Regions from separate parts of the Pseudomonas sp. O230 genome, predicted to be linked through region 3. Evidence: predicted binding sites of a transcription regulator. Region 3 holds the regulator's gene; each other region holds the start of a gene.

Region 1 (5,996 bases), on a different contig from region 3:
GACTTGTGACGCAGCACGCGATCTATATTTGCCGGTTTTGTTACTTTCACGCAGGATGCGCGATGAATTTGCGACTAATGTTCGTAATTCCGGATACAAAGGTCTCGTTTGATAACTGATGTCGTTGGTCATTGGTTATCGGCACGGCATAATGCCCGCCGCCTACATCATTGCAGAGTCTAGGGAGCTAGCTTGTCTACGCCTGTCGAACCCTTGCGTTTGCTGCTATTGGCCGAAGAGCCAGCGTGGGCAGCGTTGTTGCGCGAGTGTCTGGCTCCGATGGGGAGCTCGGCCGTGCTCATCAGCGCTCCGAGCTGGGAGTCGGTCAGCGCTCTGTTCGATGACAACCGCAGCGCGGTGTTGTTGACGATCCCGGCCCTTCAGCCGGCGCCCGGCCGTTGCAATTTGCCAACGGTGTTGCTGCTCGAACAAGAGCCGCTGTTGCCGCCCGACGGCGTGAGCGACTGGCTGGTGCGCGATCATCTCGACCCTGGCATGTTGCGCCGTTGCCTGCGCCATGTGCGCGAGCGCGGCGTGTTGGAAAACACCCTGCAACGCCTGGCCGAGCAAGACCCGCTGACCGGCATCGCCAACCGCCAGGGTTTCCAGACCTTGCTGGCCGCGCGCCTGGCAGAAAACGACGGACGTGGCCTGGCCCTCGGTCATCTCGACCTCGACAACTTCCGCCACGCCAACGACGCCCTCGGCCATCAGGCCGGCGACCGGTTGATCCTGCAAGTGGTCGCGCGCCTGAAAAGCCAGCTCGAGGCCGGCGATCAACTGGCGCGGCTGGGCAGCGATGAATTTGCCCTGCTGATCGACACCCGCCGCGCGCCGCAACGCGCCGAGTGGATGGCTGAACGCATCACCGAAGCGTTGGCCGAGCCTTATTGGGTCGACGGCGAAAGCCTGTTGATCGGCTCCAGCCTTGGCATTGCCCACGCCCGCGCCCAAGCCGGCGCCGACCCGCTGATGTGGCACGCGCACATCGCCATGCAGCAGGCCAAGAGCACCCAAGGCTGCACCTTTCACATCTTTAACGAACGCATCAACCGCAATGCCCGCAGCATGGCCGACCTCGAAAGCGAGCTGCGCCGGGCGTTGCGTCGCGATGAGCTGGAACTGCATTACCAGCCACGCCTGAACCTGGAGGACGGCCAGATCGTCGGCCTCGAAGCGCTGGTGCGTTGGCGCCATGCCGAGCGCGGGTTGTTGCCGCCAAGCGAGTTCGTGCCGCTGGCCGAGCAAAGCGGTTTGATCGTGCCGCTCGGTTACTGGGTGATTTCCCGCGCGTTGCGCGACATGCAGGCGTTGCGTGAGCGCGGTTTGCCGGCGCTGCACATGGCGATCAACCTGTCGTTCCGGCAGTTTCAGGACAGCCAGTTGCTCTCGACCCTGAGCCGGCTGATTACCGAACGTGGCGTCGAGGCGCAATGGCTGGAGTTCGAGCTGACCGAAACCGCCGTCATGCGCCGCAGCGATCTGGTCAAGCAGACGATGGATGCCCTCGGGCGCCTGGGCGTGCGCTTCTCCCTCGATGACTTCGGCACCGGGTTTTCGTCCTTCGTGCACCTCAACAGCCTGCCGATTGCCTTGTTGAAGGTCGACAAGAGTTTCGTCGGCGGGATGGAAGGGCGCGAAGAGAATCGCAAACTGGTGCACGCGATGATCAACCTGGCGCACAACCTCAATCTGGAAGTGGTCGCCGAGGGCGTGGAAACGCCGGAGCAGCTGGATCTGTTGCGCGGGTTTGGTTGCGATCAGGTGCAAGGCTATCTGATCAGCAAGCCGTTGCCGTTGGCGGAGCTGATAGATTATTTGACGTTTGGCAGCAGCCAGCAGCCCGTACTGGAAATCGTGAGCTAACCCCGAACGAAATGTGGGAGCGGGCTTGCTCGCGAATGCGGTGTCAGTCACATCAATGCTGAATGACACGCCGCATTCGCGAGCAAGCCCGCTCCCACAGGGGGATCTCAGTCTGGCTGAGGGACCTCGAAACGCTGCTGTTGCGAAGGCTCCCGCCGAATCATCCGCTTCATCTTCCACTCGAACGCCAGCGTCAGGCTCACCGCCGCGCACGCCAATCCCAACGCCAATCCCCACCAGACGCCCGTCGGCCCCCAGTGCAAATGGAACGCCATCCACCACGCGGCCGGCGCGCCAATCAGCCAGTAGCAACCCAACCCAACCAGAAACGTGGTCTTGGCGTCCTTGAGCCCGCGAATACAGCCCATGGCGATGGTTTGCGTGCCGTCGAACAGCTCGAACCACGCCGCCACTGCCAGCAGGCTCACCGCCAGTTCGATGACTGGGCGGAAGGCCGGGTCATTGTGGTCCAGGAACAGGCCGATCAATTGATTCGGCAATAGCCAGAAGACCATCGCGAAGCCGAGCATCGAAGCCGCGCCGAAAACGATCCCGACTCGACCGGCCAATCGAGCGTCCAGCAGATTCCCGGCGCCGTAATGCTGGCCGATGCGCATGGTGATCGCATAGGAAAGCCCCGCCGGAATCATGAACGCCACCGAGACGATCTGCAGCGCGATCTGGTGCGCGCCCAGTTGCGTGCTGCCCATGGTGCCCATGCACAGCGCGGCGAAGGCAAACAGCCCGACTTCCACCGCGTAGGTGCCGCCAATCGGCAGGCCGAGACGCCACAGCTCTTTCAAGTACTGCCGGTTTGGCCGCGAAAGACCCTGGCGCAATGGATACGCGTCGTACGCCGGGTGCCGTCGAATGTGCATCGCCAACGCCACGGCCATCAGGTTGGCGACAATCGCCGTGACCAGACCGATGCCCACCAGGCCCATTTTCGGCAGGCCGAACATCCCGGTGATCAACGCATAATTGAGCACGAAGTTGGCTACCGTGCCGCCGAGGCTGATGACCATCACCGGCGTCGCCCGGCCAATCGCGCTGGTGAAGCCGCGCAGGGCCATGAAGCTCAGGTAGCCGGGCAGGGCGAACGGCAGGAATGTCAGGAACAGCCCGGCCGAGTGCACATTGGTTTCGGTTTGGCCGAACAGCAGCAGCACCGGTTTGAGGTTCCACAGCAGCAACCCGGCCACCAATGCCATCAACCACGCCAGCCACAACCCGGCCTGGGTCAGCCGCGCCGCACCGACGATATCGCCCGCGCCCTGACGGATCGCCACCAGGGTGCCGACCGCCGCAATCACGCCGATGCAAAAGATCGACACAAACGAATAGGTCGCCGCGCCGAGTCCACCCCCGGCCAACGCCTCGGGGCTCAGGCGCGCCATCATCAAGGTGTCGGTTAGGACCATCAGCATGTGCGCCAACTGCGAGGCAATCAACGGCCCCGCCAGCCGCAGGATGGCCCAGAGTTCAATACGCGCTGGATGCTGCATGGTCATCACGCTCTAGGGTCAAAGAGAACAGGAAAGCGTCGATTCTCGGCGCTCTGCAGGGTTTGCACAAAGGGATAAAAAGGATGGGTGGCATGATTAAAACTCATCCTGAGGAGATTCTGATAAGTTGACGCCATTGCGCTATGGGAGCTTTCCGAATGTCTCGTCGTCTTCCTCCCTTATATGCCCTTCGCGCATTTGAAGCGGCGGCGCGGCATAGCTCGTTTACCCGTGCCGCTGAAGAGTTGTCGATTACCCAGAGTGCGGTCAGTCGGCACATTCGTACGCTCGAAGAGCACTTTGCCTGTCGGCTGTTTCACCGCAGCGGGCGCAACTTGCAACTGACCGAGTCGGCGCGGCTGATCCTGCCGGGCATTCGCGAAGGCTTCACCGCCCTTGAGCGCGCCTGCAATACCTTGCGCGCCGAAGATGACATCCTGCGCATGAAGGCGCCGTCGACCCTGACCATGCGCTGGCTGCTGGCGCGGCTCAGCCGCTTCCGCCACCTGCAACCGGGTAACGAGGTGCAACTGACCAGCGCCTGGATGGACGTCGACTCGGTGGACTTCAATCATGAGCCGTTCGACTGCGCCGTGATCCTCAGCAACGGGCATTTTCCGCCGGACTGGGAAGCGAGTCTGCTGTTCCCGGAGGAACTGATTCCGGTCGGCGCACCGAATCTTTTGAAGGATCAACCGTGGGACGTCGCGCGCCTGGCCCAGGCCGAATTGCTGCACCCGACGCCGGACCGACGTGACTGGCGCAACTGGCTGGAGCGTATGGGGCTGACGGATCAAGTGTCGCTCAAGGGCGGGCAAGTGTTCGATACGCTGGAGCTGGGGATGATTGCCGCCGCCCGGGGTTATGGCGTGTCGATGGGCGATCTTTTGATGGTGGCCGAGGATGTGGCGCAGGGCCGTCTGAGTTTACCGTGGCCGACCGCCGTCGCCAGCGGTGAGCATTATTACCTCGTCTGGCCGAAAACACGCCCCGGAGGTGAACGTTTGCGCCGCCTCAGCGATTTCCTGCAAAGCGAAGCGCAGGCGATGAAATTGCCGGACGTCGAACACTTGAGCTGAATCGATAGAGCCCTCGAAATAGCGGCCTTGAGCCATATCCGGGCTTTTTACTCAAGTATTCAGATTTGCCGCCGAAAATCTGCAGATGGAACCTTCGTGCAGGTTCGACGCAATTCCCATTATTAAAAAAGTTGCTGAGAGCCGATCAATGAAGATCCGGCCACTTGGCCAGGAGCTGTCATGTCTCAACCTCGTGCCCGCATCGCCTCACAGCTTGGCCTTGCGCTCGCCGTTATCCTGGCGATCGTCATCAGCGGTAGTACCCTGTTTGCGCTGCGTTCGCTGGACACGGCCAACCTCGCCACCCGCGAAGAGCACCTGGCGAGCGAGGCGCGGTTGCTGGCCGACCAGTTGAGTACGTTTCACGGCACGCTGCGTGAAAGTACCCAGCGTCTGGCCGGGCTGTTCGAGAAGCGCTTCAGCGCAGGGCTGAGCGTACATCCGGACGAGCCGGTGGCCGTGGCGGGCACGCAGACCCCGGGCCTGCACCTGGGCAGCGAAGTGTTGAACAACAATTTCAAGGAAGTGGACGAGTTCAAGCAAATGACCGCGGGCGTGGCGACGGTGTTCGTGCGCAGCGGCGATGAGCTCATTCGGGTCAGCACCTCCCTGAGCAAACAGGACGGCAGCCGCGCCATCGGTACGCTGCTGGATCATGCCAATCCGGCCTATGCACGCTTGATGGCGGGGCAGAGCTATGTGGGTCGCGCGTTGCTCTTCGAACGTTCCTACATGACGCAGTACACCCCCGTACGCGACAGCAGCGGTAAGGTGATTGCCGTACTGTTCGTAGGATTCGATTACACCGACGCGCAGAACGCGCAGTTCGCCAACCTCAAGCGCTTCCGCATCGGCCAGACCGGTTCGTTGGCGCTGCTGGACGAACAGAACAAATGGCTGGTGCCGATTGCCGGCGTGCAAGCACTGGATCAAGCCGTCCCGGCCATCGCCGTTCTGGCGAAAACCCCGGGCAAGGGCAATTTCTGGAGCGACACGGCGGAAGATTTCTACAGCATTGCCGTGCCATTCGAAGGCGGGCCGTGGTCGGTGGTGGCAAGCATGCCGAAAGCCGAAATCCGCGAGGTGACCTGGAGCGTTGGCATTCAATTGGCAATTGGCAGTCTGCTGGCGATGTTGATCGCCGTGGGCTCGGCTGTCTGGCTGCTGCGCAGCAAACTCGCACCGCTGGGCGATCTGGTGCGTCAGGCCGAAGCATTGGGTGCGGGTGATCTGAGCGTGCGTCTGAGTGTGTCGAGCAACGACGAAATCGGTCAGTTGGCCCGCGCCTTCAACCAGATGAGCCAGGCGCTGTCGACGATGGTCGAGCACATCCGCAGGGCCTCGCAAGAGGTCAACAGCCGTGCCCAGGCGTTGTCCGGTTTGTCTGGCGGTGCCTATGAAGGCATGGAGCAGCAGTCCGGCGAGATCACCAGCATGGCCGGGGCCGTGGAAGAATTCAGCGCCACCTCGTTGAACATTGCCGACAACATGGGCAGCACTCAGCGTCTGGCGCAGGAAAACGCACAGCAAACCCAGATCGGTCGTA
Region 2 (5,996 bases), on a different contig from region 3:
GACGGGAAGCCGAGTTGTCACCAAGAATGCTCGAATCGATATGCAGTAGTTTCATGTGGGATCTCCAGGTGAGGATCGCCACGGGGCGATCTGATGGAGACAATCCTACAGACGAAACCAATAGCTGATTAGACCGCAACAATGCGATAGTTCGTCTCACTGATAGAACAATCGAGTTCAAACCATGCAAGACCTCAATGACCTCTACTACTTCGCCAAGGTGGTCGAAGCCGGCGGTTTCGCGGCAGCCGGGCGTTTGCTGGGGATTCCCAAGTCGCGGTTGTCACGCCGCATCGCCGAACTCGAAGAACGCCTGGGTGCGCGCCTGCTGCAACGCACCACCCGGCAACTTAAGTTAACGGCAGTGGGCGAGCGCTATTTGCGCCACTGTCAGGCGATGTTGCTGGAAGCCGAGATGGCCGATGAGGCCGTGGCCAGCATGTCCAGTGAACCTCGCGGACGCTTGCGGGTGTCCGCCCCCGTCGGGCTGGCTCACGAAATGTTGCCGACGGTGATCAGCAAATTCCTCGAGAAATACCCCCATGTTCAACTGGAGGTCATGCTGGTAAACCGCCGGGTTGACTTGGTGACCGAGGGCGTCGACGTCGCGCTGCGAGTTCGCGAGCCGGGTGATGAAGACCCGCTGCTGGTCACCCGGCGCCTGCGACAGGCGCAGATGCTGATGGTTGCCAGCCCGGATTTTCTGCATGGCCGGCAGATCAATCACCCCGAGGACCTCAAGGGCTTGCCGGTGCTCGGCGCACTTGAAGCGGACCGCATGGTGCACATCCGTATGCTCGACCAACAGGGTAAAAGTCATGAACTCGCCCTCGAGGCACGACTGGGCATCGATGACTTTATCGTGCGCAGGGCCTGCACCCTCGCCGGCCAGGGCTTTACCATGCTGCCGATGATGTATTGCGAAGAGGAATTGGCAAGCGGCGCGCTGGTGCAATTGCTGCCGGACTGGTCTTTACCTGGCGGCTGGCTGCAAGCGGTCTACCCTCATCGGCGCGGGGTGATGCCGGCCGTTCGCGCCTGGCTCGACCATTTGATCGAATCATTCAATGCCTGTGGGGACCGACTGATATGAAGGCTGGGCGTATGAGCGAAGAGGACGTCGCGCAATTCTGTCTCGCGTTGCCGGGGGCGCGGGAAGATTACAAATGGGGAGGCGTGCGGGTGTTTTCGATTGCCGGGAACAAGATGTTCGCCCTGCAAAACCTGCGTGGCGACTCATTGGCGTTCAAGGTCGACAAGGATCTGTTTCTGGGGCATTGCGACCGCCCGGGGATTCATCCGGCGCCGTATCTGGCGCGGGCCCAGTGGATCATCATGCCAACGCCCTACCCGCTGGGTAGCGAAGAACTGCAAGGGCTGCTGCAACGTTCTCATCAACTGGTGGTGCGCAAACTGCCCAAACGCACGCAGGTCGGGCTGCTGCTTTAAAGCAGCGCCAGATTGGCGCCGAGGAACAGTTGATCGATCCAGAACACTTGATGCAGCAGCACGATCACCCAGAACAGCAACTGAAACGACACTTTGCGGGTCTTGTGTCGAAACACCTGCTGCGCGAGCAAGGCGCCCGGCCAGCCGCCAGCGAGTTCCACCGCATGCAACACATTCTCCGGTGTACGCCAGCGGTCGGTGCGGGCCTTGCGTTTGTCGCTCCAATAAAGGAAGAACGCCAGCACGCTGACGATGCCGTAGGCTGCCAGGGGCACCAGAGAAATCCCTCGCAACCAGAACGACATCGAGCCGAACAACGGCAGCGCACACACCATCGCGAACACCAGCAATTTCAGCCGTGGGTTCTGGATCCCGCCGCCGGACCGGCCTCCGGGATTGTTGCGTGCGCTGGCGTCATTCATGGCTTGGCGGCGGTCCAGTCAACCCAGCCAAACTGCCACGTGGCGAGAATGAGCAGGCCGAAAGCGATGCGATACCAGGCGAACGCCGCGTAGCTGTGGCTGGCGATGAACTTGAGCAAGCCCCTGACGGCAATCATTGCGAAAATGAACGCGGTGACGAAGCCGATGGCGAACACCGGGAAGTCCGCCGGGACGAACAGGTCGCGGTATTTGTAACCCGAGTACACCGCCGCGCCGACCATGGTCGGCATCGCCAGGAAAAACGAAAACTCGGTGGCCGTCTTGCGCGACAGCCCGAACAGCAAACCGCCAATAATTGTCGAGCCTGAACGCGAGGTGCCCGGAATCATGGCCAGGCACTGGGCGAAACCGACTTTCAAGGCATCTTTCCAGGTGATCTCGTCAACGGTTTCGGCATGCACTTCATGCTGACGCTGCTCTGCCCACAACATCACGATGCCGCCCACGACCAATGCGGTGGCGACGGTAATCGGGTTAAACAGGTAATGGTGGATCAGGTCGGCGAAAACCACCCCCAGGACCACAGCCGGCATAAAGGCAATCAGCAGGTTGGCGGTAAAGCGTCGGGCGCCGGGCTGCGTCGGCAAACCGATGACGACATCGAAAATCTTGCGGCGAAATTCCCACACCACCGCGAGGATCGCCCCAAGCTGAATAATGATGTTGAATGCCATGGCCCGCTCGCCGCCGAAATTGAGCAGGTCGGCCACGATGATCTGGTGTCCGGTACTGGAAATGGGCAAAAACTCCGTCAGCCCTTCTACAACGCCAAGTATCAATGCCTGGAAGGCAGTCCAAAGATCCATCAATCCCCCAAAAAGCGATGCGCTACCGCATGCCCCGTTAATATTTTTCAAAACATTGACTGCGATCAGCGTAGCTGCAGCCCGACGCGCACAGAATCCAGACGGAACCGTAAAAATCCCGTGAAAAATCGACGTGGATTCAGGTTTTTCCGTGCGGGGCCGAAATCCTATCAGACAAGGCTGAATAACGCTGCCACGTTATTGGACTTGGGTCGGATATGCCCGATTGGCAAAGTGTGGTTGGATGCTGGCCGTCGTTTATTACAAGAAAAAGAAACAGGAGTGACCGCGTTATGAACAGCTTGCGCAATATGTCGATCAGCCGACGTCTGTGGCTGATTTTGATCGTGGCCGTCATGATGCTTTTGACGTTGGGCGTGTTGATGCTCAAACAGATTCACGAGGACCTCTATCACGCCAAGGCGCAGAAAACCCAGCACGTCGTGCAGACGGCCAGCGGCATTCTGACCTACTACCACGGGCTCGAAACCGCCGGCACGCTGACGCGCGAGGCCGCGCAAAAACAAGCGCTGACTGCCGTTCGCGGCCTGCGCTATGACCAGAACGATTACTTCTGGATCAACGACCTGACGCCAGTGATGATCATGCACCCGGCCAACCTGAAACTCGATGGCCAGAACCTCTCGGCGATCCGCGACCCGGACGGGTTTGCGCTGTTCAATGAAATGGTCGCCCTCGCCAAGGCCAAGGGCGCCGGTGCGATCGACTATCGTTGGCCGAAACCGGGCGCCAGCGAGCCGGTCGCCAAAACCTCCTACGTCAAACTCTTCGAACCGTGGGGCTGGGTGATCGGCTCGGGCGTGTACATCGATGACATGCAAGCCGAGTTTATGGGCCAGGTCTGGAAGGCGTCCGTTGTAGGGCTGGTGATCGCCGCCATCATGGCGTTGCTGGTGATCCTGATTGCCCGCAGCATCGTCCGCCCGCTGCAGGACACCGTGAACGCCATGGCCAACATCGCCAGCGGCGAGAGCGATCTGACGCGTAGCCTCGACACCCATGGCCAGGACGAAGTCACGCAGCTGGCACACCATTTCAACGCGTTCACCGCCAAGCTGCGGCGGGTGATTGGTGAATTGCAGGTGTCCGCCAGTGCCCTGGGCCAGTCGTCCAGCGAACTGGGCAACGACGCCGTCGAGGCTCAGCAACGCAGCCAGCAGCAATCGCAACAGATGGAACTGGTGGCCACGGCCATCAATGAAGTGACCTATGGCGTGCAGGACGTGGCGAAGAACGCCGAACATGCCGCCAGTGAAATGCGCGATGCCGAGTCTCAGGCGCAGCAGGGCCAGGTCAACATCGACAGCAGCCTGCAACAAATCGACAAACTGTCTTCGACGATTGATCAGGCCGTGGAGGTCATCCGCACCCTCGCCGCCGAAAGCACTCAGATCGGCAGCGTACTGGAAGTGATCCGTTCCATCGCCGAGCAAACCAACCTGCTGGCCCTCAACGCGGCCATCGAAGCCGCCCGTGCCGGTGAGCAAGGTCGCGGGTTTGCCGTCGTCGCCGATGAAGTGCGCCTGCTGGCTCAGCGCACGCAGAAGTCCACTGCCGAGATCCAGGCGATGATCGAACGCCTGCAAAGCCACTCCGAAGCGGCGGTCAAGGTGATCGGCGACAGCAGCCGCGCCTCGCAAGTGACCATCGAACAGGCCGGCCTCGCCGGTGCAAGCCTGAATGCCATTGGCCAGGCACTGCGCAATCTCAACGGGTTGAACGCGTCCATTGCCAGCGCCACTCTGCAACAGGCCCATGTGGTCGAAGACATCAACCAGAATGTGACCCAGGCGGCCGGTTTGTCCCACAGCACGGCGCTGGCGGCGGAACAGTCGAGCGTGGCCAGCGCCCACCTCAAGGATTTGAGTGAACAGTTGAACGGGTTGCTCAAGCAATTTCGCGTGTAGGCGCCAGGCCTGTCGGATCACCGCACCGCAGCGATGGCGACCATGAAATCACCATCGCCGGCAAGCCGGGCTCCTACAAGTCAGCGGGAGCATTCTCCACTGCCAGCGCAGCCTCATCGCCACAATCCGGGTACAATCCGCCCCCCTCTTTTTCTCCTCCAAGGAACCTCCATGTCCGGGCTTGAACTGTTTGCCGCCGCCCTCGGTGTCATTGCCGTCTGGTTGACGGTCAAACAGAACCCCTGGTGCTGGCCGATCGGCCTGGTCATGGTGTCGCTTTACAGCTGGGTCTTTTTTGAAGTGAAGCTGTATTCGGACATGCTCTTGCAGGTGATCTACGCAGCGTTGCAGCTCTATGGATGGTGGCAGTGGACGCGCGCGGGGGATGCGCGGCAAGGGCGACAAGTCAGCCAACTCGGGGGCAAATCGATTGCGACAAGTCTGGTCATCGGAGCCCTCGGCAGTCTGTTGCTCGGCGCGGCCATGGCGCACTGGACCGATGCCGCCCAACCCTGGCTCGATGCGGCGTTGACTGGCTTCAGCCTGGTGGCGCAGGTCTGGATGGCGCAAAAGCGCGTTCAATGTTGGCCGTTATGGATCACCCTGGACGTGATTTTCGTTGGGCTCTTCATTTATAAGGGCATGTACCTGACTGCCGGGCTCTATGCGTTGTTTACCCTGATCGCCGTGCAAGGCTGGCGGGAATGGCGTGCCGATCCGGCCTTGCGCCGATGAAAGTCCTGGTCCTCACCGGTCCCGAATCCAGCGGCAAGAGCTGGCTCGCAGCCGAGTTGCAAGCGCGTTTCGGCGGGGTTCTGGTCGACGAATATGTCCGCCGGTTCATCGAGCAGAACCCGCGAGATACCTGCCTGGCCGATGTTCCCGTCATTGCCCGTGGGCAGTTGCAGTGGGAGGACGAGGCCCGCGCCCGGCAGCCACGGCTGCTGATACTCGACACTCACTTGCTGAGCAATATTCTCTGGAGCCAGACGCTGTTTGGCGATTGCCCGCCATGGATTGAGCAAGCGCTGTTGGCTCGGCATTACGATTTGCACCTGTTGCTGTCGCCTGAACAGGTCGAGTGGACGGATGATGGCCAGCGATGCCAACCCGAATTGAGCGAGCGCCAGGCTTTTTTCGAGACCACCCTGACATGGCTGGAGACCCATCAACAGCCTCTTCAGGTGTTACAGGGAAAATGGGCGGAACGGCGCCTGCAAGCACTTCAAGCCGTCGCACTGTTGCTGCAAGCCTGACCTTTTTTAGGGCGGTTCACCCAGTAAATCCCCAGTTTTGCGGGAAAAGCGTCCAAATCTGTTACACCTGCCCCGCCCAAAACAGGCCGTTTGAACGGCCTGCACCAACTTCGC
Region 3 (5,996 bases):
GCAGCGATCATGGTGACCCGTGCTTCCGGTTCGGAAGACATGGGCAAACAGATCAATCGCCAGATGTTCGCCTCGCCCAAGGCGTTGGCCGTGGCGGCGGGTTTGATGGCGGTGATGGGCCTCGTGCCGGGCATGCCACACTTTTCCTTTCTGAGCATGGCGGCCCTGGCGGCCGGTGGCGCGTACCTGTTCTGGAAGAAGCAGAACACCGTCAAGGTTCAGGCCTTGCAGGAGGTCAAGCGTCAGCAGGAATTGCTGCCATCGCCGGCCCGCGCTCAGGAAACCAAGGAGCTTGGCTGGGACGATGTGACGCCAATCGACATGATTGGCCTGGAAGTCGGCTATCGCCTGATTCCGCTGGTGGACCGCAACCAGGGTGGTCAGTTGCTGGCGCGGATCAAGGGCGTGCGTAAAAAGCTGTCCCAGGATCTGGGGTTCCTGATGCCGACTGTGCATATCCGTGACAACCTCGATCTCGCGCCGAGCGCCTATCGCCTCACTCTAATGGGAGTGATCCTGGCCGAAGCGGAGATTTATCCGGATCGCGAGCTGGCGATCAACCCCGGCCAGGTCTACGGCTCGCTGAACGGCATTACCGCCAAAGATCCGGCTTTCGGGCTGGAGGCGGTCTGGATCGAAGTCAGTCAGCGTGCACAGGCGCAATCCCTTGGTTACACCGTGGTCGATGCCAGTACGGTAGTGGCAACCCACTTGAACCAGATTCTGTACAAGCACTCCAGTGAGCTGATCGGCCACGAAGAAGTGCAGCAACTGATGCAATTGCTGGCCAAAAGCTCGCCAAAACTGGCCGAGGAGTTGGTGCCTGGCGTGGTGTCGTTGTCGCAGCTGCTCAAGGTGCTCCAGGCGTTGCTGGCCGAACAGGTGCCTGTACGTGACATCCGCAGCATCGCCGAGGCGATCGCCAACAATGCCGCCAAGAGTCAAGATACTGCCGCTCTGGTGGCCGCGGTGCGCGTCGGCGTATCCCGTGCAATCGTCCAAAGCATTGTAGGGACTGAGTCCGAGCTGCCAGTTATCACCTTGGAGCCAAGGTTGGAACAAATATTGCTCAATAGTCTTCAGAAGGCAGGACAAGGCTCGGAAGAGGGCGTTCTGCTGGAGCCAAGCATGGCTGAAAAACTGCAACGCTCGTTGATCGACGCGGCGCAGCGTCAGGAAATGCAAGGTCAACCGGTGATTCTGCTGGTGGCCGGCCCGGTTCGCGCGATGTTGTCGCGATTCGGCCGACTGGCAGTCCCGGGTTTGCACGTGTTGGCTTACCAGGAAATCCCTGACAACAAGCAAGTGACCATCGTTGCGACAGTAGGGCCCAACGGCTGAGGTAGTGGTTTATGCAAGTTAAGCGTTTTTTCGCCGCCGATATGCGTCAGGCCATGAAGCTGGTTCGTGATGAGCTGGGCGCTGATGCCGCCATCATTGGCAACCGCCGGATCGCCGGTGGTGTCGAGCTGACGGCCGCGCTCGATTACAAGCTGTCGGCGTTGGCCCCGCGTGTTCCGAACATGGAACTCGAGGACGAGCTGCGCAAGACTCAGTCGCGGATCGTCACCGCCCAGGCCGAACTGAGCCTGCGCAGCGAGGGCGAGAGCGACAAGTCGACCAATCGCCAGTTGTTCGCCGGCCTGCCGCTGACTGCCGCTGAACCGTTGATCGAGCCTACGTACACTGAACCTCGTCGCCCGGCACCGGCTCCTGCGCCTGCTTCGACCGGCGTTGATCCGCGTGCTTTCGACTCGATGCGTTTCGAACTCAACAGCCTGCGCGAACTGATGGAAGTACAACTCGGCTCCCTGGCCTGGAACCAACTGCAAGGCAGTCGTCCGGCCCAGGCCAACCTTTGGCGTCGCCTGCAACGCATCGGTTTGTCCGGTCCGTTGTCCCGCGACCTGCTGGAGCTGATTACCGACATTGAAGAGCCTCGTCAGGCCTGGCGCATGTTGCTGGCGCACCTGGCGCGGATGATCGCCACACCGGAAGTCGAGCCACTGGAAGAGGGCGGCGTGATTGCCATGGTCGGCCCGGCCGGCATGGGCAAGACCACCACTCTGGCCAAGCTCGCGGCCCGTTACGTGCTCAAGTACGGCGCGCAGAATATCGCGCTGGTGAGCATGGACAGCTACCGTATCGGTGCTCAGGAACAACTCAAGACCCTCGGCCGGATCCTCAATGTGTCGGTGACGCACGTCGATCCGGGTCAGTCGCTGGTGCAGGCGCTGGATCCGTTGCTGCGCAAGCGCGTGGTGCTGATCGATACCGCGGGCCTCCAGGCCAGTGACCCGGCATTGCGCATGCAACTCGAAAGCCTGGCTGGCCGTGGCATCAAATCAAAAAATTATCTGGTTCTGGCAACCACCAGCCAGGAACAGGTTCTAACCGCCGCTTATCACAGTTACAAGCGCTGCGGGCTCGCTGGCTGCATCCTGACTAAACTGGATGAAACGGCAAGCCTGGGTGAGGTGTTGAGCCTGGCAATCAGTCATGAATTGCCGGTGGCTTACCTGACCGATGGACCGCGTATTCCGGATGATTTGCATCTGCCGCGTCGTCATCAGTTGGTCAGTCGCGCCGTCAGCGTGCAAATGCAGGAAGAACCCAGCGAAGAAGCCATGGCTGACATGTTCGCTGATATTTATCACAGCCCGACCAAGCAGGTTGGCTGAGGTATTAATGAACAGTTTTTGTACCTACATCGATGGTCTGCCATGCATTGTTCAGATGATGAACGCGCAGCCAGTAATGTGGCCTCCGTCTATGCAAGACAAGGTAAAGAAATAACATGGGCAGCATGCATCCCGTACAGGTGATCGCGGTGACCGGCGGCAAAGGTGGCGTCGGGAAGACTAACGTGTCAGTGAACTTGTCCCTGGCTCTAGCTGAGCTCGGCCGGCGCGTCATGCTGTTGGACGCCGATCTGGGGCTGGCGAACGTCGACGTCCTGCTGGGACTGACACCCAAACGTACCCTGGCTGACGTCATCGAAGGCCGCTGTGAACTGCGCGACGTGCTGTTGCAGGGGCCCGGCGGCATTCGCATCGTCCCTGCGGCGTCCGGCACTCAGAGCATGGTGCACCTGAGCCCGGCTCAGCACGCCGGCCTGATCCAGGCTTTCAGTGATATCGGCGACAACCTCGACGTGCTGGTGATCGACACCGCTGCGGGTATTGGTGACTCGGTAGTCAGTTTTGTTCGCGCCGCGCAAGAAGTCTTGCTGGTGGTGTGCGACGAGCCGACCTCGATCACCGACGCCTACGCCCTGATCAAACTGCTCAACCGCGACTACGGCATGAATCGCTTCCGCGTCCTGGCCAACATGGCGCAGAGCCCGCAGGAAGGGCGCAACCTGTTCGCCAAGTTGACCAAGGTCACGGACCGCTTCCTTGACGTCGCCTTACAATACGTCGGTGCGGTGCCGTACGACGAAAGCGTGCGCAAGGCTGTGCAGAAGCAGCGCGCGGTCTATGAAGCCTTCCCGCGATCCAAGTGCTCCCTGGCGTTCAAGGCCATCGCACAAAAGGTCGATACCTGGCCGCTGCCCGCCAACCCGCGTGGGCACCTGGAGTTTTTCGTCGAGCGCCTCGTGCAACAAACGGCAGGACCCGTGCTATGACAGCCAGCGGTTACAACCTCTACAAGAAGTCGGCACGTGACGCGCAGTACGAGCTGATCGAGCGTTACGCGCCACTGGTCAAACGCATTGCCTACCACTTGCTGGCACGACTGCCGGCCAGTGTCCAGGTCGAAGACCTGATTCAGGCCGGGATGATCGGCCTGCTAGAAGTATCGACCAAATATGACGCCAGCAAAGGCGCGAGTTTCGAGACGTACGCGGGCATTCGAATCCGCGGCGCCATGCTTGATGAAGTGCGCAAAGGGGACTGGGCGCCACGTTCGGTCCACCGCAATACCCGCATGGTCAGCGACGCAATTCGCTCGATTGAAGCTAAAACCGGCCGTGACGCTAAAGATCACGAAGTTGCGGCCGAACTCCAATTGAGTCTCGACGATTACTACGGGATTTTGAACGACACCCTGGGCAGTCGCTTGTTCAGTTTCGACGATCTGTTGCAGGACGGCGAACATGAAGGGCTGCATGAGGATGGCGCGAGTGCTCATCTCGAGCCGTCACGCGATCTGGAAGATGAACGCTTCCAGGCAGCGCTGGCGGACGCGATTGCCAATTTGCCGGAGCGTGAGCGACTGGTGTTGGCGCTGTACTACGACGAAGAGTTGAATCTCAAGGAAATCGGTGAGGTCCTGGGGGTCAGCGAATCTCGGGTCAGCCAGTTACACAGCCAGTGCGCGGCCCGTTTGCGGGGGCGTTTGGGGGAGTGGCGAGCGCGCTGAAGGCAGTGTGGGGACACTGCGAACGTGGCTGGTGTGGTGTTGAACTGCGCCGGTCGCGATCTGTTGTGCTCCAGACAGTCATTGAGTGCTTTGCCGGATTGATTGAAATGGCGCGTCCAGGTGCTGGGTGCGTTTAAGACTGCTTGGAGGTCGAATTGGACAAGAACATGAAAATCCTCATCGTTGATGACTTCTCAACGATGCGGCGGATCATAAAAAACCTGTTGCGTGACCTTGGGTTCACCAACACGGTCGAGGCCGACGATGGCGTTACTGCCATTCCGGTTCTCAACAGCGGAAGCATCGACTTTCTGGTAACGGACTGGAACATGCCGGGCATGACCGGTATCGATCTGCTGCGCCATGTGCGCGCCGATGAAAAGCTCAAGCACCTGCCGGTGCTGATGGTGACCGCTGAAGCCAAGCGCGAGCAGATCATCGAAGCGGCCCAGGCCGGCGTAAACGGCTATGTGGTCAAACCCTTCACGGCCCAGGCGTTGAAAGACAAAATCGAGAAGATTTTCGAACGCATCGGTTGAGAAACTGCGCCACGGGGGAGCTATGGACCACAAAGAATCTTCACAGGGCGATTTTGAATCGACCCTGAAAAAACACGCGGTCGAACTGGTCGAAAGCCTTGAAAAAGGCAGGTTCGGCGACGCTGTGCAACTGATCCATGAGCTCAACCAGACCCGTGACCGCGGCCTGTATCAGGAAGTGGGCAAGCTCACCCGCGAGCTGCACAGCGCGATCGTCAATTTCCAGATTGACCCGCACATGCCGCAAGCCGAGGAAGTGTCCCAGATCACAGATGCCACCGAGCGTCTGGGTTACGTTGTCAAGCTGACAGAGGCCGCAGCCAACCGCACCATGGATCTGGTCGAAAACTCCACGCCGCTGGTCAACAGCCTGAGCGATGAAGCCCAGGCGCTGAGCACGGACTGGGGGCGGTTCATGCGTCGCGAAGTCGGGGCTGAGGAGTTTCGTGAACTGGCACGGCGTGTCGACGGTTTCCTGACACGCAGCAGCGCGGACAACCGCGCGGTGTCGAGCAACCTCAACGACATTCTGCTCGCTCAGGATTACCAGGACCTCACCGGTCAAGTGATCAAGCGTGTGACCCAGTTGGTCACCGAAGTTGAAAGCAACCTGCTCAAGCTCGTGCTTATGGCCAGTCAGGTGGACCGCTTTGCGGGCATCGAACATGACCGTGAAGCGATGCTTGCAGAAAAAGATCCGCAAAAACATCTCTCTCAGGGTGAAGGTCCGCAGATTCATGCCGATAAAAGAGAAGACGTTGTGTCCGGTCAGGACGATGTGGACGACTTGCTATCCAGCCTAGGGTTTTAGAATTTTAGGCATTTTAGGTTTTTAGACCTGTAGGAGCACACCCTTAATGAGCTTCGGCGCCGATGAAGAGATCCTTCAGGATTTCCTGGTTGAGGCCGGCGAGATTCTAGAGCAACTGTCCGAACAGCTGGTCGAGCTTGAAAGCCGACCGGATGATGCGGATTTGCTCAATGCAATTTTTCGCGGTTTTCACACTGTAAAAGGGGGCGCCGGCTTCCTCCAGCTCAACGAGCTGGTGGAGTGCTGTCACATCGCCGAGAACGTGTTCGACATCCTGCGCA
Region 4 (5,996 bases), on a different contig from region 3:
CCCTTGGCGTGCGGCGGATGGTGGTGCTGGGGGTTTATCAGGCCAATTGGCAGCGAGTTTGGGATCTGGTGCAAAGCGATCCCGATCTGCATGCGGCGTTCGGTTTGCACCCGGTGTATCTGGAGCAGCATCGGCCTGAAGATTTACCCGAACTCGGCGATTGGCTCAGCCGTTTAACCGGCCATCGACAGCTGTGCGCGGTGGGTGAGATCGGCCTCGATTACTTCATCGAAACCCTCGACCGTGAGCGCCAGCAAGCGCTGTTTGAGGCACAACTGCAATTGGCGGCGGATTTCAATCTGCCGGCACTGATTCACGTGCGACGCAGCCATGCCGCGGTGATTGCCACGCTCAAGCGCTTCAAGTTGAAACGCACAGGCATCATTCACGCCTTCGCCGGCAGCAAGGAAGAGGCCCGCGAGTACATCAGGCTCGGTTTCAAACTGGGCCTTGGCGGCGCGGCGACCTGGCCGCAGGCCTTGCGCATGCACCGCGTGCTGGCCGAGCTGCCGTTGGAATCGGTGGTGCTGGAAACCGACTCACCGGACATGGCCCCCGCCATGTTTCCCGGTCAGCGCAACAGCCCGGCGCATTTGCCGGCGATCTGCGAGGCGCTGGCTGAAATCATGGCGATCAGTCCTGAACGGTTGGCGGCTGTCAGCACGGCCAATGTGTGCGAGCTGTTCAACTGGTAGTCAGTCGGCGTGAGCCTTGGCAGCTTCCAGAATCAGCGTCATATGGTGGCGGTGTCGGGCGAACCGGATGACCACGAAGTAGACCAGAATCGCGATCAGCGAAAAATTCAGCTGCTCGACCACGTTGAGTAGCCCGACCCACTCCATCACCAATAACACCAGCAACGCGGTGCATACCATCACCATCGTGCTTGCCCGCAGCATCGCGAGTGAGTCGAGGGACTTGATGCGCCTGATCTGCTTCGGATCGCTCAGTTGCAAGGCTTTGTGGCAGTGGGAACAAGAGAATGCTTCGTTGATTGCGATGGCGTTGAGTTGCCAGGGTTCGAGTCGCCGAGTGTTTCCGCAATGAGCACAGTGCCCTTGGATTCCAGTTGTAGCGAAGGACATAACCGAGCCTCCTCAAGGTAGGTCAGGGTTGTGGATAATCCTTCATTGAAGACCAAATGCCAGAGCCTGCAGGGAAATCGGATACTGCCTACACGTAACGGGAACAAGTACTACAGACGATGCACAAATCTGTAGGAGCAAGCTTGCTCCTACAGGGGTTACGCGGTTCTTCAGACCCGGAAGGCGCTGATCAGCTGTTTGAGCTCAACCACCTGAGCCGACAGCGCCCGGCTGGCATCTTCGGTCTTGTGTGCCCCTTCGGCGGTGCGTTCGCCAGCCCGGTTGATCTCGACGATGTTCTGGTCGATGTCGTGGGCGACGGCAGTCTGTTGTTCCACGGCGGCGGCGATCTGCTGGTTCTGATCGACGATCATGCCTACCGCCCCAAGAATATTTTCCAGCGCCTGCTGGACCTTTTCCGACTGCCCCACCGTGCCATTGGCCATTTGATGGCTGGTGCCCATGGCCTTCACTGCGGCGCCGACACCGCTGTGCAGTTTGGCGATCATCTGTTCGATTTCTTCGGTCGATTGCTGGGTGCGTTTGGCCAGGGTCCGGACCTCGTCCGCCACCACCGCGAAACCTCGGCCTTGCTCGCCGGCCCTGGCCGCCTCGATGGCTGCGTTGAGCGCCAGCAGGTTGGTCTGTTCGGCGATGCTTTTGATCACTTCCAGCACGCGACTGATGGACTGGCTGTCACTGGCCAGTTGATTGATCACCAGCACCGACTGATCGATTTCGCTCGCCAGCGCAGCAATGCTGCCCTGCTGAGACTCCACCAACCCGCGACCGCTGATGGTTTCGTCATTGACGCTGTGGGCGCTGCTGACCGCCGCGGCTGCGCTGCGGGCCACCTCCAGTGAGGTGGCCGACATTTGGTTCATCGCCGTGGCGACCTGTTCGATTTGCGAGCGTTGCCCCGCGACAGCCTGGTTGCTCTGGGCGGATACGTTCTCGACCTGACAGGCCTGACGCTCGACTTCCCCGACGGTATGGCCGACACGCTCGATCAAGTCATGGATTTTCTTCACCGTGCCGTTGAACACCTCGCCCAATTCGCCCAGCTCGTCACGGCTGTTGGCGTTGAAGGTCACGGTCATGTCGCCGGCCGCGACCTTGTCCATCATCGCGCCAAGGCGTTTGAGGGTGGTGCGGGTCGAGGCGTAGAAGCCGCCGTAGAGGTAAAAAATCAGCACAAACACCACCGTCAGCGCCACGGCCTGCAAGACCATGTGCGTGCGGTTCTGGGTCAGCCGTTGTTGCAACTGGGTATCGAGGAATTTCAGGGTGGCTTCGTTGAGTTGGTAAGTCTGGTCCATCAGGCCGGTGACCTGATCGTAAAAAGCCTGCCACGGCGCATCGAGGGTGTCTGCCATCACCACCTGTTCTTCGAACAGTTCACTGGCCTTTTTCAGCGACGCCTTGCTGCTCTCGGCCTGCGCCGCCAGGGTTTCACGTGCCGCCTTGCTTGAGCCCAGCGCATCCTGCAACTTCAGACCGTACTCGGCCTGCAGCTTTTCGATCTGCGCCAGCAACTCATCGAAACGGGTGCTCGACGACGAATTGAGAAACCCTTGCCCCAGCGAGTAAGAGCCCATGGCGCGGCCATCGCCCAAGGTCTGGGTGACGGGCGGCGTGACGTTGGTGATGAGTTCGGTGAGCTGACGCATGTCGCTCTGATTGTCACGGCTCAAACCGGCCTGACTGGCGATGATCTGGCTGAAAATTTGCGCGTTGCCGAGCAACTTGCCGATCAGCGCACTTTTGCTTTGCAACGAGTTTTCCGTTTGCTGGGCCTTGAACGCGGTGATCATCTCGTCGCGCTTGCCATCGAAAACCGTAATCTGTTCCGCATCGGTGGTCATCGCCGTCAGCCCTTGCAGGCGAGCCAGAACACTGTGTTCCAGGTCGGTGATCTGGGATTCGAGATTGCCGGCCTTGCCGGCCTGGCCCAGGTAGACGTTGATCTGTACCAGGTTGTTCAGAGTTTCCAGATCGCGTCGAAGCGTCAGGCTGCTGCCCAGCAGGTCGAGGCTCTGCAGTTCCACTCGGGTGCCCTGGAATTCGCGATAGGAATCACGCACCAGATAAAAGTTGGTCACCAGCATGGGCACCAGGAACAGAACGCTGATCAGGCTGAACTTCATGCCGAAGCTCAGGCGATTCATTAGTGCGACGGCGGGATAGAGCAAGCTCTTCACTGGAAGTCTCCCTTGGATTTCTTATTTTTATTGGCAGGCACAGACAAGCAGCAGATAGCCACTATTGAGTGCTGTCTCTGTATAGCTCAAATCGGCGGGGGGTTTTGTAACTTAAGGTTAACGCCAGCTTATCGAACGAGAGGGTCCTGCCGTTCAAAAGGCGCCATGCCAACCCTGTCCCTGTAGGAGCCGGCTTGCCGGCGATGGCCTCAATGCGGTGTTCCTGAAACACCGAGGCGCAGGCATCGCCAGCAAGCTGACTCCTACAGAAGGTGGTGTTTAGGCAAGGACTGTCCACAGCGCAAAACCGGCGTACCAGAGCACCGCGGCACGCAGCAGCAGCTCCCAGATCCGGTCGAGGCTGTTGATGCCATCGGGCCCGACCACCGGCGCAGGAATTTCACCGGCCACCAGCCCGACCTTCTCGATCAATTGCGCGGCGCTGATGTTCCAGTTCAGCAATTCGTGCAGCATCACCCGACTGACGGCGACAAAGTTGCCGACCAGCGCAAAACTCGCCGCCAGCAGACGCACCGGCATCCAATCGAACGCGTGACGCAGTTGAGCGGCGCGCTCGACGACGGCCGGGTTCTGGCCGTGTTCTTCAGCGAGTGCCAGTAGTCGATAGCTCAACGCCGCCACCGGCCCCAACAGGAAGTACCAGAAAATCACTGCAAAGAAGCTTTGGTAAGCCTCCCACAACAGTTGAGCCTGAACCCGCTCCAGCAACTGCTCGCCGTTGTCGGCACAAATATCCAGGTCACGTTTCGCCACATGCGCGGCAGCTTGCAGGTCTTCCCGGCGCCAAGCATCGCGAAACGGCCCCAGACCGGCCAGCAAATCACCACGCCCCAGGCTATAAATCACCACCAGCAAATGCACCGGCAACGCCAACAGACCGTAAGCAACCGGCTCCAGCACCACCAGCAGCAACCCCAGCAGCGCCACCGGCAGCAGCACCAGAATCAGCAGAATCAACCACGGACGATTGACCAGACGCGGGCTGGCTTCAAGCTTGTGCAACTCGCGCACCCAACCGCCATCACGCTGAACCCGATGGCGCAGGGCCGAGAACTTCTCGATCCAGACCGCCAACAGCAACACCAGAAAACTCATTGTGCTTCCTCTTTAGCCAGGGCCGCGCGATAACGCGCCCAGTCGAACGCCGGTCCCGGATCAGTCTTGCGCCCTGGTGCGATGTCGCTATGCCCGCAGATGCGCTGCGCGGTAATACCCGTAAAAGCGCTTTGCAGCTGCAAGGTCAGGGCCGTCAACGCGTCATATTGAGCATCGGTGAACGGCAGATCATCCGTGCCTTCAAGCTCAATACCCACGGAAAAATCGTTACAGGTTTCCCGGCCGTCGAAACACGACACACCGGCATGCCAGGCACGCTCAAGACAAGAGACAAACTGAGTGACGGTGCCGTCACGCTCAATCAGAAAATGCGCAGACACCCGTAGGTCAGCGATCCCTTCAAAGTAGGGATGCTCTGTGACATCCAGCCGGTTCTGGAAAAATTCCTGCACCTTGCCGGTGGCAAACTGCGCCGGCGGCAGACTGATGTTGTGGATCACCAGCAGGGAAATTTCGCCCGTGGGGCGCGCATTGAAGTTGGGTGAGGGGCATAAACGCACTCCCTGACACCAACCGCTCGCGGGGTCCAACTGCATACAGGTTCCTTCAACGACGACTGTGTTGGTGCCCAGTATGCCGCGATAGACCCTCGGCGCGCGATCACTTGCCGCGATTGAGTCGCCGCAGGTTGCCGACCACCGACTCCAGGGCCCGATCGAACAGCAAGGTGTCATCGAGGATGCGCACCGCGCCACGACGAAAATCCAGCGCCAACCCGGTACGGCTGCGCTCCAGCACTTTCATCCCGGTGCGGTTGACGAAAATATACTTGCCCGTGGCTTCGATGATCGCGGCGAGCTTGCAGCGCAAGGTGTTTTCCTCGTCTTCCTGAAATTCGACCCAGCAACCCGCGTGCAACTGATCGACCTGAAGCAGGCCCGGATCATCCGCCGGCAAGCGCACCGAGACCGTTTCGAGCGGCCCTTCGTCGGCGGTGAGCAGATCGATTTCTTCGAGCACTTCAACCATCAGCGGCGCATCGCCAGTATTGGTGGCGGCCGGTGCCTGGTCCGCACGCTCGAACAGTTGAACGTGCAAGCCTTCCAGATCGCTGAAAAACTCTCCGGTGGCGAACGGATCGAACGCCGAACGGCTCAACCCGTCGCGCAAGGCCTTGAGCAACCCTGGCACCAACGCCAACAGGCGCAGGCTTGCGTCAGTTTCGTCATGGCGCTGCACGCTCCAGATCAATTGCGCCATGGTTTGCACATCGGCATGCCACTCGGCGGACTGATCGCCGTGCTTGAGGCAGGTCAGCAGCAGCACCTGGCTCCAGGCGTCCTGAACAAACGCCACCACCCGTTGCGGCAGCACTTTGCCCAACAGCGCCTGATTCAACGCCAGCTCGACGCGTTGCCGGGCCAGTTCGGTTTTGGCGCGGCCTTCTTCGGCGTCGCGGGTACGCTGCTCCAACAACTCGCTGCGCCGGCGTTCGTCGTTGGTGAACGCGAGAAAATCCGCCAGTAATTCGGAGAAAATCGCCGGATCATCGACAAAGTCGTTCAACAAACGCTGCACCACTTGCTCGATGCGCAGGTACAAACTGTCGCGCTCATGGTCATCGCACTCGCCC

Evidence for each region. Region 3 encodes FliA, which starts transcription of late flagellar genes. Its sites were predicted from a motif close to CTAAAGTTTNNNNNNNNNNNGCCGNTAA; they were not measured.
Region 1: the regulator FliA is predicted to act here: its motif matches at 4,501-4,528, upstream of ACI77H_RS01385 (methyl-accepting chemotaxis protein).
Region 2: the regulator FliA is predicted to act here: its motif matches at 2,837-2,864, upstream of ACI77H_RS22370 (methyl-accepting chemotaxis protein).
Region 4: the regulator FliA is predicted to act here: its motif matches at 3,375-3,402, upstream of ACI77H_RS28355 (methyl-accepting chemotaxis protein).

What each region holds. Positions count from the first base shown of each region.
Region 1 covers NZ_JBJGXN010000001.1:281,014-287,009, forward strand. The annotation lists gene ACI77H_RS01370 (putative bifunctional diguanylate cyclase/phosphodiesterase) at 193-1,866, shown strand; gene ACI77H_RS01375 (NorM family multidrug efflux MATE transporter) at 1,974-3,371, opposite strand; gene ACI77H_RS01380 (LysR substrate-binding domain-containing protein) at 3,530-4,450, shown strand; gene ACI77H_RS01385 (methyl-accepting chemotaxis protein) at 4,631-5,996, shown strand, end outside.
Region 2 covers NZ_JBJGXN010000010.1:210,783-216,778, forward strand. The annotation lists gene ACI77H_RS22345 (FMN-dependent NADH-azoreductase) at 1-55, opposite strand, end outside; gene ACI77H_RS22350 (LysR substrate-binding domain-containing protein) at 185-1,093, shown strand; gene ACI77H_RS22355 (MmcQ/YjbR family DNA-binding protein) at 1,090-1,449, shown strand; gene ACI77H_RS22360 (DUF1294 domain-containing protein) at 1,446-1,871, opposite strand; gene ACI77H_RS22365 (undecaprenyl-diphosphate phosphatase) at 1,868-2,698, opposite strand; gene ACI77H_RS22370 (methyl-accepting chemotaxis protein) at 2,992-4,626, shown strand; gene pnuC (nicotinamide riboside transporter PnuC) at 4,798-5,361, shown strand; gene ACI77H_RS22380 (AAA family ATPase) at 5,358-5,882, shown strand.
Region 3 covers NZ_JBJGXN010000002.1:570,514-576,509, reverse strand. The annotation lists gene flhA (flagellar biosynthesis protein FlhA) at 1-1,341, shown strand, start outside; gene flhF (flagellar biosynthesis protein FlhF) at 1,353-2,681, shown strand; gene fleN (flagellar synthesis regulator FleN) at 2,798-3,628, shown strand; gene fliA (RNA polymerase sigma factor FliA) at 3,625-4,365, shown strand; gene ACI77H_RS05965 (chemotaxis response regulator CheY) at 4,533-4,904, shown strand; gene ACI77H_RS05960 (protein phosphatase CheZ) at 4,927-5,715, shown strand; gene ACI77H_RS05955 (chemotaxis protein CheA) at 5,762-5,996, shown strand, end outside.
Region 4 covers NZ_JBJGXN010000015.1:88,356-94,351, reverse strand. The annotation lists gene ACI77H_RS28365 (TatD family hydrolase) at 1-695, shown strand, start outside; gene ACI77H_RS28360 (hypothetical protein) at 696-1,085, opposite strand; gene ACI77H_RS28355 (methyl-accepting chemotaxis protein) at 1,256-3,286, opposite strand; gene ampE (regulatory signaling modulator protein AmpE) at 3,566-4,402, opposite strand; gene ampD (1,6-anhydro-N-acetylmuramyl-L-alanine amidase AmpD) at 4,399-4,959, opposite strand; gene ACI77H_RS28340 (DUF1631 domain-containing protein) at 5,024-5,996, opposite strand, start outside.